DNA from 2 places in the Streptomyces sp. NBC_01525 genome. Region 2 is predicted to be linked to the other one. Evidence: predicted binding sites of a transcription regulator. Region 2 holds the regulator's gene; the other holds the start of a gene.

Region 1 (5,244 bases), 1.6 Mb from region 2:
ACCTGACGGCCGGAGAGCAGCGAGGCCAGCGCGGTCGTCATCGTCACGCCCGCGCTCGGCCCGTCCTTCGGGACGGCTCCGGCCGGTACGTGCAGATGGACGCCGCGCTCCTTGAGGTCGCCGACCGGAAGTTCCAGCTCCGCGCCGCGCGAGCGCAGGAACGACAGCGCGATGTGCGCCGATTCCTTCATCACGTCGCCGAGCTGGCCGGTGAGCGTCAGCCCCGAGGCACCGGTCTCCGGGTCGGCGAGCGACGCCTCGACGTACAGCACATCGCCACCGGCGCCGGTGACCGCGAGTCCGGTGACCACCCCGGGCACGGCGGTCCGCCGCACGGCCGGATCCTGCGCCGCCTCCGGGGTGTGGTGCGGCCGTCCAATCAGCGGGCGCAGCTCCTCGGTGCCGACGGTGAACGGCAGCTCCCGCTCGCCCAGTTCGTGCCGGGCGGCCACCTTGCGCAGCAGCCGGGCCACCGCGCGCTCCAGGTTCCGTACGCCCGCCTCGCGGGTGTACTCCCCGGCCAGGCTGCGCAGCGCGTCGTCGGTAAGGGTGACCTCGCCGGGCGCGAGTCCGGCCAGCTCCAGCTGGCGCGGGAGCAGATGGTCGCGGGCGATGACGATCTTCTCGTCCTCGGTGTAGCCGTCCAGCCGCACCAGCTCCATCCGGTCCAGCAGCGGCCCGGGGATGGCTTCGAGGACGTTGGCGGTGGCGAGGAACACCACGTCGCTGAGGTCGAGTTCGACCTCCAGGTAGTGGTCGCGGAAGGTGTGGTTCTGCGCCGGGTCCAGGACCTCCAGGAGGGCGGCCGCGGGGTCGCCGCGGTAGTCGGAGCCGACCTTGTCGATCTCGTCGAGCAGCACCACCGGGTTCATCGAACCGGCTTCCTTGATCGCCCGGACGATGCGGCCGGGCAGCGCGCCGACGTACGTCCGCCGGTGGCCGCGGATCTCCGCCTCGTCGCGTACGCCGCCGAGCGCCACCCGGACGAAGGAGCGGCCCATGGCCCGGGCGACGGACTCGCCGAGCGAGGTCTTGCCGACACCGGGCGGCCCGACCAGCGCCAGCACGGCGCCCCCGGCGCGGCGCCCGCCGCCGGTGGTGGCCTCGGCATCGGCGGCGTCGGCCCGTTCGGCGCGCCGCTTGCGGACCGCCAGGTACTCGGTGATCCGCTCCTTGACGTCCTCCAGACCGGCGTGGTCGGCGTCGAGCACGGCGCGCGCCCCGGTGATGTCGTAGGCGTCCTCGGTCCGTTCGTTCCACGGCAGTTCGAGGATGGTGTCGAGCCAGTTGCGGATCCAGGGGCCCTCGGGGCTCTGGTCACCGGCGCGCTCCAGCTTGTCGACCTCCTTGAGGGCGGCCTTGCGGACGTCCTCGGGGAGCGCGGCGGCCTCGACGCGGGCGCGGTGGTCGCCGCTCTCGTCGTCGGCGTCGCCGTTCAGCTCGGACAGCTCCTTGCGGACCGCCTCCAGCTGCCGCCGCAGCAGGAATTCGCGCTGCTGCTTGTCGACGCCCTCCTGGACGTCCTTGGCGATGGACTCGGCGACGTCCTGCTCGGCCAGATGGTCGCGGAGCGTCTCGGTGGCGAACTTCAGCCGGGCGACCGGGTCGGTGGTCTCCAGCAGCCGGACCTTCTGCTCGGTGGTGAGGAACGGCGAGTACCCGGCGTTGTCGGCGAGGGCGGAGACGTCCTCGATCTGCTGGACGCGGTCGACGACCTGCCAGGCGCCGCGCCTGCGCAGCCAGCTGGTGGCCAGCGCCTTGTACTCGGTGACCAGCTCGGTCACGGCGCCGGGAAGGGTGCGGCCGCCCTCGCCGTCGGCGGTGCCCGGCACCGTCTCCTCGACGGTGCTGCCCGCCACCCAGAGTGCGGCGCCCGGGCCGGTGGTCCCGGAGCCGATGCGTACCCGGCGCAGCCCGCGGATCAGCGCGCCCGGGTCACCGTCGGACAACCGGCCGACCTGCTCGATCCGACCGAGCGTGCCGATCGCGGCGTAGGTGCCGTCGACCCGGGGCACAAGCAGCACCTCCGGTTTGTTGCCCTGGACAGCGGCGGACTGCGCGGCCTCCACAGCGGCCCGTACGTCCGCGTCCGACAGGTCCAGCGGCACGACCATCCCGGGCAGGACCACCTCGTCATCGAGGGGCAGCACCGGCAGAGTGAGCGTGTGGGACGACGAAGCCATGATCTCCCCTTCGGCAGGCAAGTTGAGCTGTTCCCACTCAATGCCGGGGAGCGGGGAGATGTTCCCCGGTCCGTGTTCGCCGTGAGCGATCAGCGGATCGCCGTCCGGCGCGACGCCCCCGTGTCCGGTCCCCCCGCCACCGCGCCCACCGGGCACCACGACACGCCCGCCGCCGCGGAAAACCGCTTGCCCTCCCTCGTACCGTCGAACCGTGACGGACATCGACGGCTTGCTCGCGGCCTACGACGAGCGGATGCGGGACGTCCCGCCGGACCTGCCCCGGGGCGTCACCGCGGAGCGGGACGGGCCGCTGACGCGGCTGACCGGGCAGTTCCGCGGCTTCGTCAGCGGCCCGCCGGACCTGGGCGTACGCGGCGCCGCACTGGACGCGCTGATCGCCCGGCAGTGCGCGGTGTTCGCCGCCCGGGGCGAGGCCGTGGAGTGGAAGACCCGCGACCACGACCTGCCGGAAGAGCTCCCCGAGCGGCTGCGGGCCGCCGGGTTCGTGCCCGAGGAGCGGGAGACGGTGCTCATCGGCCGCGCCCGGGAGATGGCCGGGGAGCCCGTACTCGCCGAGGGCGTCACACTGCGCCGGGTCACCGACGACGCCGATATGCGGCGCATCGCGGCCATGGAGACGGCGGTCTGGGGCGACGACCACGGCTGGCTGGCCCACGATCTGACCGCCCGGGTGGCCGCCGCCCCCGACCGTATCGCCGTCCTGGTGGCGGAGGCCGGGGGCGAGGTGGTCTCGGCGGGCTGGCTGGTGCTGCGGCCCGGCACCGGTTTCGCGAGCCTGTGGGGCGGCTCGACGCTGCCCGCCTGGCGCGGCCACGGCGTCTACCGCGCGCTGGTCGCCGCCCGCGCCACACTCGCCGTGGCCCACGGCGCGGACCTCCTCCAGGTCGACGCCTCCGGCGCCAGCGCCCCGATCCTGCGCCGCCTCGGCTTCCATGCGGTGACCACGACGACGCCTTACGTGTGGACGCCGGGGGCGGGTGAGGGCAGCGAACCGGGCGCGGGCGGGCCGTGACCGGGGCGACCCGGGGCGGACGCGGGGCGCGGCGGCCGGGCCGCCACCGCCCGCCGCCCGCCCGACAGCCAGCTCAGCGCCGCCGCACCCCCGCCACCGGCACCGCACACCCCGGCACCGCACGCCCCGCCGCCCGCCGCAGCGCCGGATGCCCCAGATCCCCGTGGAGCCGCACCGGACGCGGGCCGGACCGCCCCCGGCGCAGCAGCGGCCAGGCGGCCGCACCGAGGGCGAGGGAGAGGAGGTGGCCGCAGGAGCTGAGCGGGTCGGCGAAGGTCAGCAGGTCCGCCGCGGCGTAGCAGGCGGCGCCGCCGAGCAGCGGCCACCGCAGCCGCCCCGGCAGCAGCCCGGCCAGCGCTCCGGCGCAGGTCATCACGCCGTAGCTGATGCCGTAGTCGAGGCGGTGCGCCGCGCCGGGCGGCAGCGCCCCGGTGGCGACGGCGGCGCCCACCGGCAGCTCCGTGGCGAGGGTGGCCAGCACATGGCCGCCGAGGAAGACCGCGACGGTGCGCACGGCGCCGACCCGCCGCTCCAGCGTGGCCAGCACCACGACGAAGGCGAACGCGAACCCGGAGAGCAGCCCGCCGTCGATCCACAGCGCGCTCGCCACCAGCACCCGCAGCGGCGTCGCCGCCAGATGCGCCGCGTCGGTGCTGGAGCCCCGCAGCAGCTCGGCCACCCGCACCGGGTCCGCGTACGCCGCGAAGAGCGAGGTCCCCACCAGCAGCAACGCGTACCAGAAGGTGAACGGCGTCGCCCGGGGCCCGGGCAGCAACCGCCACGGCCACCGGCCCGACCGCCCCGCTCCGCTCACCGCGCCGCCCCTCCCCGTCGGTTCCGGCCCTCCGTACGCCCGCCCTGCTCAACGCCCGGCGACGCCCGCCCGTTCACCACGCGACCGCCCGCTCCACGTGAGCTACGTCACGGCACACAACCCGGGGCGGGCCCGCCGCGTTGCCCGAACCATCGGTTGGACCGGCGTCCGCGCGGTTGGCCAGGATGGCCCGTATGACTCCCGTTCCCCCCGACCCGAATGTCCCGACCTCGGCCGGTCCTGCGGAGGGCCCGGTCACACTGGACCGCCGCGAGGGTCCGTACGGCGAGGTGGTGCTGCGCCGGCGCGGCGGCGCGGACGGCTCCGGTGGCGCGCCGGTCCACGAGATCATCGCCAACGGCTGCTTCCTGATGGACACCTCCGACGGCCGCTCCGAGCGGCTGCTGATCGATGCGGCGCTGGCCGGTCTGCCGCCGGAGCGGGAGCGTCCGGCCGTGCTGATCGGCGGCCTCGGCGTGGGGTTTTCGCTGGTCAGAGCGGTGGAGGAGGAGCGCTGGGGGCGGATCGCGGTGGTCGAGCGGGAGGCCGCGGTGATCGACTGGCACCGCACCGGCCCGCTGTCCGGGCTGACCGGCCGGGCGCTCGCCGACCCCCGCACCGCGATCGTGCACGCCGATCTGGTGGCCCATCTGCGCGACGACGCGGCCCCTGGCTCGTACGACGCACTGTGTCTGGACATCGACAACGGGCCGGACTGGACCGTCACCGACGGCAATGACGGGCTCTACTCCCCCGCCGGGCTCGCGGCCTGCCGGGCGGCGCTGACGGCGGGTGGGGTGCTGGCCGTCTGGTCGGCCCAGCCGTCGCCCGCCTTCGACCAGGCCCTCCGGAATGCCGGTTTCCAGCGCGTTCGCACGGAAGAGGTACCTGTCGCCCGAGGTGTCCCCGACGTCGTTCACCTCGCGCACAAGGGCGCGTAGCCGACAGTCACACCGTGCGCTTACGCTGCTCCCCTGGATGTGACGCGGCGCGGCGGCCCGCGCCCCGCGACGGGCCGCCGCGCGCCGCTGCCGCACGTCCACTCACTACGCGACCAGGCACACGGGGACATGCAGGGGCGGGCGATGGACCAGACTCAGACCAGCCAGGGCGGCACCGCCGCGGCCACGCCGGGCGCCCAGCGCCGGGTGCTGGTCGTCGAGGACGACCCGACGATCGTGGACGCCATCGCGACCCGGCTGCGCGCCGAGGGC
Region 2 (5,244 bases):
TCCTCGGCATGGACAACCCCCACGGGTTCCGGGCCGAGTTCATCGAGGGGGAGATTGTTGTGTCACCGCCGACCGACGGGGATCACGAGGACTACCTGAGCACGCTGGTCCGGCAGCTCATCCGGTCCTCGGCGACCGAGATGGACGTATCAGGGAACAAGGGCCTGGTCCTGCCGAGCGGAGGGCGGTGCACCAGGAATCACGTCATCCCCGACGCCACGGTTGCACCGCGCCGCCTCCGCCGCTTCCGGGGCGCCGAACCCTGGATGCCACCGGACGGCATCGCCCTGGTCGCCGAGGTGACGGGCACGAAGCCGAAAAACCGCATCGCCGAACGCCACTGCTACGCCCGCGGCGCCCTCCCCCTTTACCTCCTCGTCGACCGCGAGACCTCCATGGTCACGCTGTTCAGCGAGCCCGAGGGGGACGACTACCGCGAGTCCCACTCCGTCGCCTTCGGCAAGCCGCTGCCGCTGCCCGCGCCGTTCTCGTTCACGCTGGAGACCGGCGACTTCCTCTGAGCCGGCTGCCACCAGGGGCCGGGCCGCCCGTACGGGGCCCGGCCCCTCGCCGTACGCGGAACAGGCGGCCCGGCGCCCCGTCGTTACGCTTCCCCCATGGCTCACGATCTCGCCGCCCTCAGCCCCACCTACCTCGCCTTCTGGGACGAGCACGTCATGTCGACGCTGACCACGCTGCGGGCCGACGGCTCCCCGCACGTCGTGCCGGTCGGCGTGACGTACGACGCGGAGCAGCGGATCGCGCGGATCATCACGCGCGGCGGCAGCACCAAGGCGCGGAACGTGCTGGCCGCCGGGGCGGACGGTGCGCGGGCCGCGGTCTGCCAGGTCGCGGGGCGGCGCTGGGCGACGCTGGAGGGGATCGCCCGGGTGCGGACGGACGCGGCGGCGGTCGCGGACGCCGAACGCCGGTACGCCGCGCGCTACGGCCGGACGCCGACGCCCAACCCGGAGCGGGTGGCGATCGAGATCGCCGTGACCCGGGCGCTCGGCCGGGCCTGAGCCCCCGGAGCACGGGTGCGCGGCGGGTGAACGCACCGATACCGCGGGCGCCGTCCGCCGGTATCGTCGCCCGCACACCGACCACGCCCGGAGGGCACGATGAACCCGGTCCGCGCCACCGCCCTCGCCTGTCTGATGCCGCTGTCCGAGCTGGGCGACGAGCCCTTCCTCGTCGACGACCGCGGTCAGCACGCCATGTGCGAGCGGTGGGCGGCGGACCGCGGCTACGACCTCACCTGCCGGCTGAGCCTGCACCGGCTGCCCGCCGGGCACCCCACGCTCTGGCGCGAGGTGGAACGCGGCCTGGTCGATGTCTTCGTGGCGCCGCACCGCCGGGCGCTGGAGCACGCCGTGGACGACGCCGACGCGTTCGCCGCGCGCTGCGCCGCCGCCGGGGTCCGCCTGGCCACCGCCGACCTCGCCGAACCGGTCTACGACCGCGCACTGACCTCGGACGTCCACCGCCGCCTGTCGATGCCGACGGCGGGGTACAGCGGGCATTGAGCCGCCGGAGGCCGGGCGACCGCACCCCACGAGGACGCGCCGAGGCCGGTCCCCGCACCCGCCTTGCACCGCACCGCCCCGGACATGCGAAAGGGCCGGGTCGCCCCGGCCCTCTCCGCTGTTACCGACGCTCTCCGGCGGTCACTCGCCCCGCTTGGGGCGCCACACCACCAGCGCGCTGGTCTGCTGGACATCCTGATACGGCACCAGATCGCGGCGGTAGGACGCGTGCACCGCGGCCTCCCGCTGCTGCATCGCGCTGGCCGCGCCCTCCAGGGCGCCCTGGAGTTCGGCGACCCGCTGCTGGAGGGCCGTGACCTGGTTCTCCAGCTCGATGATGCGCTTGATACCGGCGAGGTTGATGCCCTCGTCCTGGGACAACTGCTGCACCGTGCGGAGCAGTTCGATGTCCCGGGCGGAGTACCGGCGGCCCCGCCCGGCCGTGCGGTCGGGCGAGACCAGGCCAAGCCGGTCGTACTGACGCAGGGTCTGCGGATGCAGGCCGGAGAGCTGAGCCGCGACGGAGATGACGTACACCGGAGAATCTTCGGTCAGTTCGTACGGGTTCCGACGATGTCCGCCCCGGCTGTCCATCTCATGCTCCCTTCGCGGCCTGGAACAGCTCCGCTCGCGGATCCTGATCCGCGGTCGCCTCGCGATAGGACTCCAGCGACTCCTTCGCCTTGTCGCCGAGGCCCTTGGGAACGATCACCTCGACGGTGACCAGCAGGTCACCCCGGGTGCCGTCCTTACGCGTCGAGCCCTTGCCCCGCGCCCGCATGGTGCGGCCGTTGGGCGTTCCCGGCGCGATCTTGAGCGTGACCGGCGGGCCGCCCAGCGTCGGCACCCGCACCTCGCCGCCGAGCGCCGCCTCCGGGAAGGTGACCGGCACCGTGACGGTGAGGTTGTCGCCCTTGCGGCCGAAGACCGGGTGCGGCTGGACGTGCACCACGACGTAGAGATCGCCCGCCGGACCGCCGTGCTCGCCGGGCGTGCCCTTGCCGCGCAGCCGGATGCGCTGCCCGTCGGAGACGCCCGCCGGGATGCGGACCTGCATCGTCCGGGCGCTGGTCGCCCGGCCGCTGCCCTTGCAGACCTCGCAGGGGTTCTCCGCGATCAGGCCGCGGCCCTTGCAGTCGGCGCACGGATCGGTGAGCGAGAAGCCGCCGCCCGCGCCCCGGCTGACCTGGCCGGTGCCCACGCAGGTCGGGCAGACCCGCGGGGTGCCGTTCGTGTCGCCGGTGCCCGAGCACGCCTTGCACGGCTCCTTGCTGGACATCCGCAGCGGGACCGTGGCCCCGTCCACCGCCTCGGTGAAGCTGAGCGTCACCTCGGACTCGATGTCGTGCCCCCGCCGCGGCTGGGTACGGGTACCCGTCGCGCCGCCGCGGTTGAACAGGCCGCCGAAGACGTCCCCGAGGCCCCCGCCGAAGCCGCCGCCGCTCCCCTGCTGCCCCTGCGTGCCCCCGAAGAGGTCACCGAGGTCGAAGTTGAAGCTGCCGCCGCCCCCGCCGGGGCCGGGGCGGAAGCCGCCGTTGCCGAACAGCGCCCGCGCCTCGTCGTACTCCTTGCGGCGCTTGGGGTCGCCGAGGATGTCGTTCGCCTCGGAGATCTCCTTGAAGCGCGCCTCGGCGCCGGAGTCACCGGTGTTGGCGTCCGGGTGGTTCTCCCGGGCGAGCTTGCGGTACGCCTTCTTGATCTCGGCGTCGGTGGCGTCCTTCGGGACGCCGAGGACCTTGTAGTAGTCCTTCTCGACGAAGTCCTTCGTGCTCATCCCCGACGTCCCTCCTTCCGCGTCTTCTTCTCTGCCGTCCGCACGTCAGCCCTCGTCCGGGCCACCGTTTTCCTCGTCCGAAGCCTTGGCACCGTCCTCGGATGCGGACTTGCCGCCCTGGGCGCCCGGCTGCGGCTCGGCGACGGCGACCCGCGCGGGGCGGATCGTTCGCTCACCGATGCGATACCCGGGCTGCAGGACGGCCACGCACGTGGTCTCCGTGACGTCCGGTGCGTACGAGTGCATCAGGGCTTCGTGGATCGTCGGGTCGAAGGGCTCGCCCTCCTTGCCGAACTGCTGGAGGCCCAGCTTGGCGACCACGGTCTCCAGCGATTCGGCCACCGACTTGAAGCCGCCGACCAGCTCGCCGTGATCGCGGGCGCGGCCCACGTCGTCGAGGACCGGAAGCAGCTCGGACAGGAGGTTCGCCGCGGCGATCTCCTTGACCGCGACGCGGTCCCGCTCGACCCGGCGCCGGTAGTTCTGGTACTCCGCCTGAAGCCGCTGGAGGTCCGCGGTGCGCTCGGTGAGCGCCGAACGGGCCTGGTCCAGCTGCGCGGTGAGCGCGACGTCCTGCGCGCCCTGCTTGTCGTCCCCGGCCGGGGCCGAGCCCGCCTTGTCGGCGGACTCGGCTCGCGCCGCGTCGTCAGCGTTGCCTGCGGACTCGGCGCCGGAGACGTCGGGCTTCTCCTCGAAGCCCGGGGTCTCCTCCGTCACGCCGCACCGTCCTTCTTGGGCTTCTCGTCGTCGACGATCTCGGCGTCCACGACGTCGTCCTCGGCCTTGGCCTGGCCCGCACCGGCACCCGCGGCACCGGCGTCGGCGCCCGCGGCCTGGGCGTCGGCGTACATGGCCTGGCCCAGCTTCTGCGAGACGGCGGCGACCTTCTCGGTGGCGGTACGGATCTCGGCCGTGTTGTCGCCCTCGGCGGACTCGCCCTTGAGCTTCTCCTTCAGCTCACCGACGGCGGCCTCAACCTCGGTCTTCACCTCGGCGGGGACCTTCTCCTCGTTGTCCTTGAGGAACTTCTCCGTCTGGTAGACGAGCTGCTCGCCCTGGTTACGGGTCTCGGCGGCCTCGCGGCGCTTGTGGTCCTCGTCCGCGTAGCGCTCGGCCTCCTCACGCATGCGGTCGACCTCGTCCTTCGGCAGCGAGGAGCCGCCGGTGACGGTCATCTTCTGCTCCTTGCCCGTGCCCAGGTCCTTGGCGGTCACGTGCATGATGCCGTTGGCGTCGATGTCGAAGGAGACCTCGATCTGCGGGACACCGCGCGGGGCCGGCGGCAGACCCGTCAGCTCGAACATCCCGAGCTTCTTGTTGTACGCCGCGATCTCGCGCTCGCCCTGGTAGACCTGGATCTGCACGGACGGCTGGTTGTCCTCGGCCGTCGTGAAGATCTCGGAGCGCTTCGTCGGAATCGTGGTGTTCCGCTCGATGAGCTTGGTCATGATGCCGCCCTTGGTCTCGATACCGAGGGACAGCGGGGTGACGTCGAGGAGCAGAACGTCCTTGACCTCGCCCTTGAGGACACCGGCCTGGAGGGTGGCGCCCATGGCGACGACCTCGTCCGGGTTGACGCCCTTGTTGGCGTCCTTGCCGCCGGTCAGCTCCTTGACGAGCTCGGCGACGGCCGGCATACGGGTCGAACCGCCGACCAGGACCACGTGGTCGATCTCGGACAGCGAGATGCCGGCGTCCTTGATCACGTTGTGGAACGGGGTCTTGCAGCGGTCGAGGAGGTCCGCGGTCAGCTGCTGGAACTGCGAGCGCGTGAGCTTCTCGTCCAGGTGCAGCGGGCCCTCGGCGGAGGCGGTGATGTAGGGAAGGTTGATCGTCGTCTCGGTGGAGGACGACAGCTCGATCTTCGCCTTCTCGGCGGCCTCGCGCAGACGCTGGAGCGCCATCTTGTCCTTGGACAGGTCGACGCCGTGGCCGTTCTGGAAC

What was found. The regulator HspR, encoded in region 2, represses chaperone genes until heat shock. The targets are predictions, from matches to a motif close to TTGAGNNNNNNNNNCTCAA.
Region 1: lon (endopeptidase La) is a predicted target of HspR. The motif match lies at 2,206-2,224, and genes of this name have one in related genera.

Annotation. Positions count from the first base shown of each region.
Region 1 covers NZ_CP109397.1:4,785,538-4,790,781, reverse strand. The annotation lists gene lon (endopeptidase La) at 1-2,183, opposite strand, end outside; gene OG422_RS21565 (GNAT family N-acetyltransferase) at 2,395-3,216, shown strand; gene OG422_RS21560 (rhomboid-like protein) at 3,290-4,030, opposite strand; gene OG422_RS21555 (spermidine synthase) at 4,225-4,971, shown strand; gene OG422_RS21550 (response regulator transcription factor) at 5,116-5,244, shown strand, end outside.
Region 2 covers NZ_CP109397.1:3,205,602-3,210,845, forward strand. The annotation lists gene OG422_RS14230 (Uma2 family endonuclease) at 1-521, shown strand, start outside; gene OG422_RS14235 (TIGR03618 family F420-dependent PPOX class oxidoreductase) at 618-1,022, shown strand; gene OG422_RS14240 (hypothetical protein) at 1,122-1,526, shown strand; gene OG422_RS14245 (heat shock protein transcriptional repressor HspR) at 1,668-2,120, opposite strand; gene dnaJ (molecular chaperone DnaJ) at 2,122-3,300, opposite strand; gene grpE (nucleotide exchange factor GrpE) at 3,346-4,017, opposite strand; gene dnaK (molecular chaperone DnaK) at 4,014-5,244, opposite strand, start outside.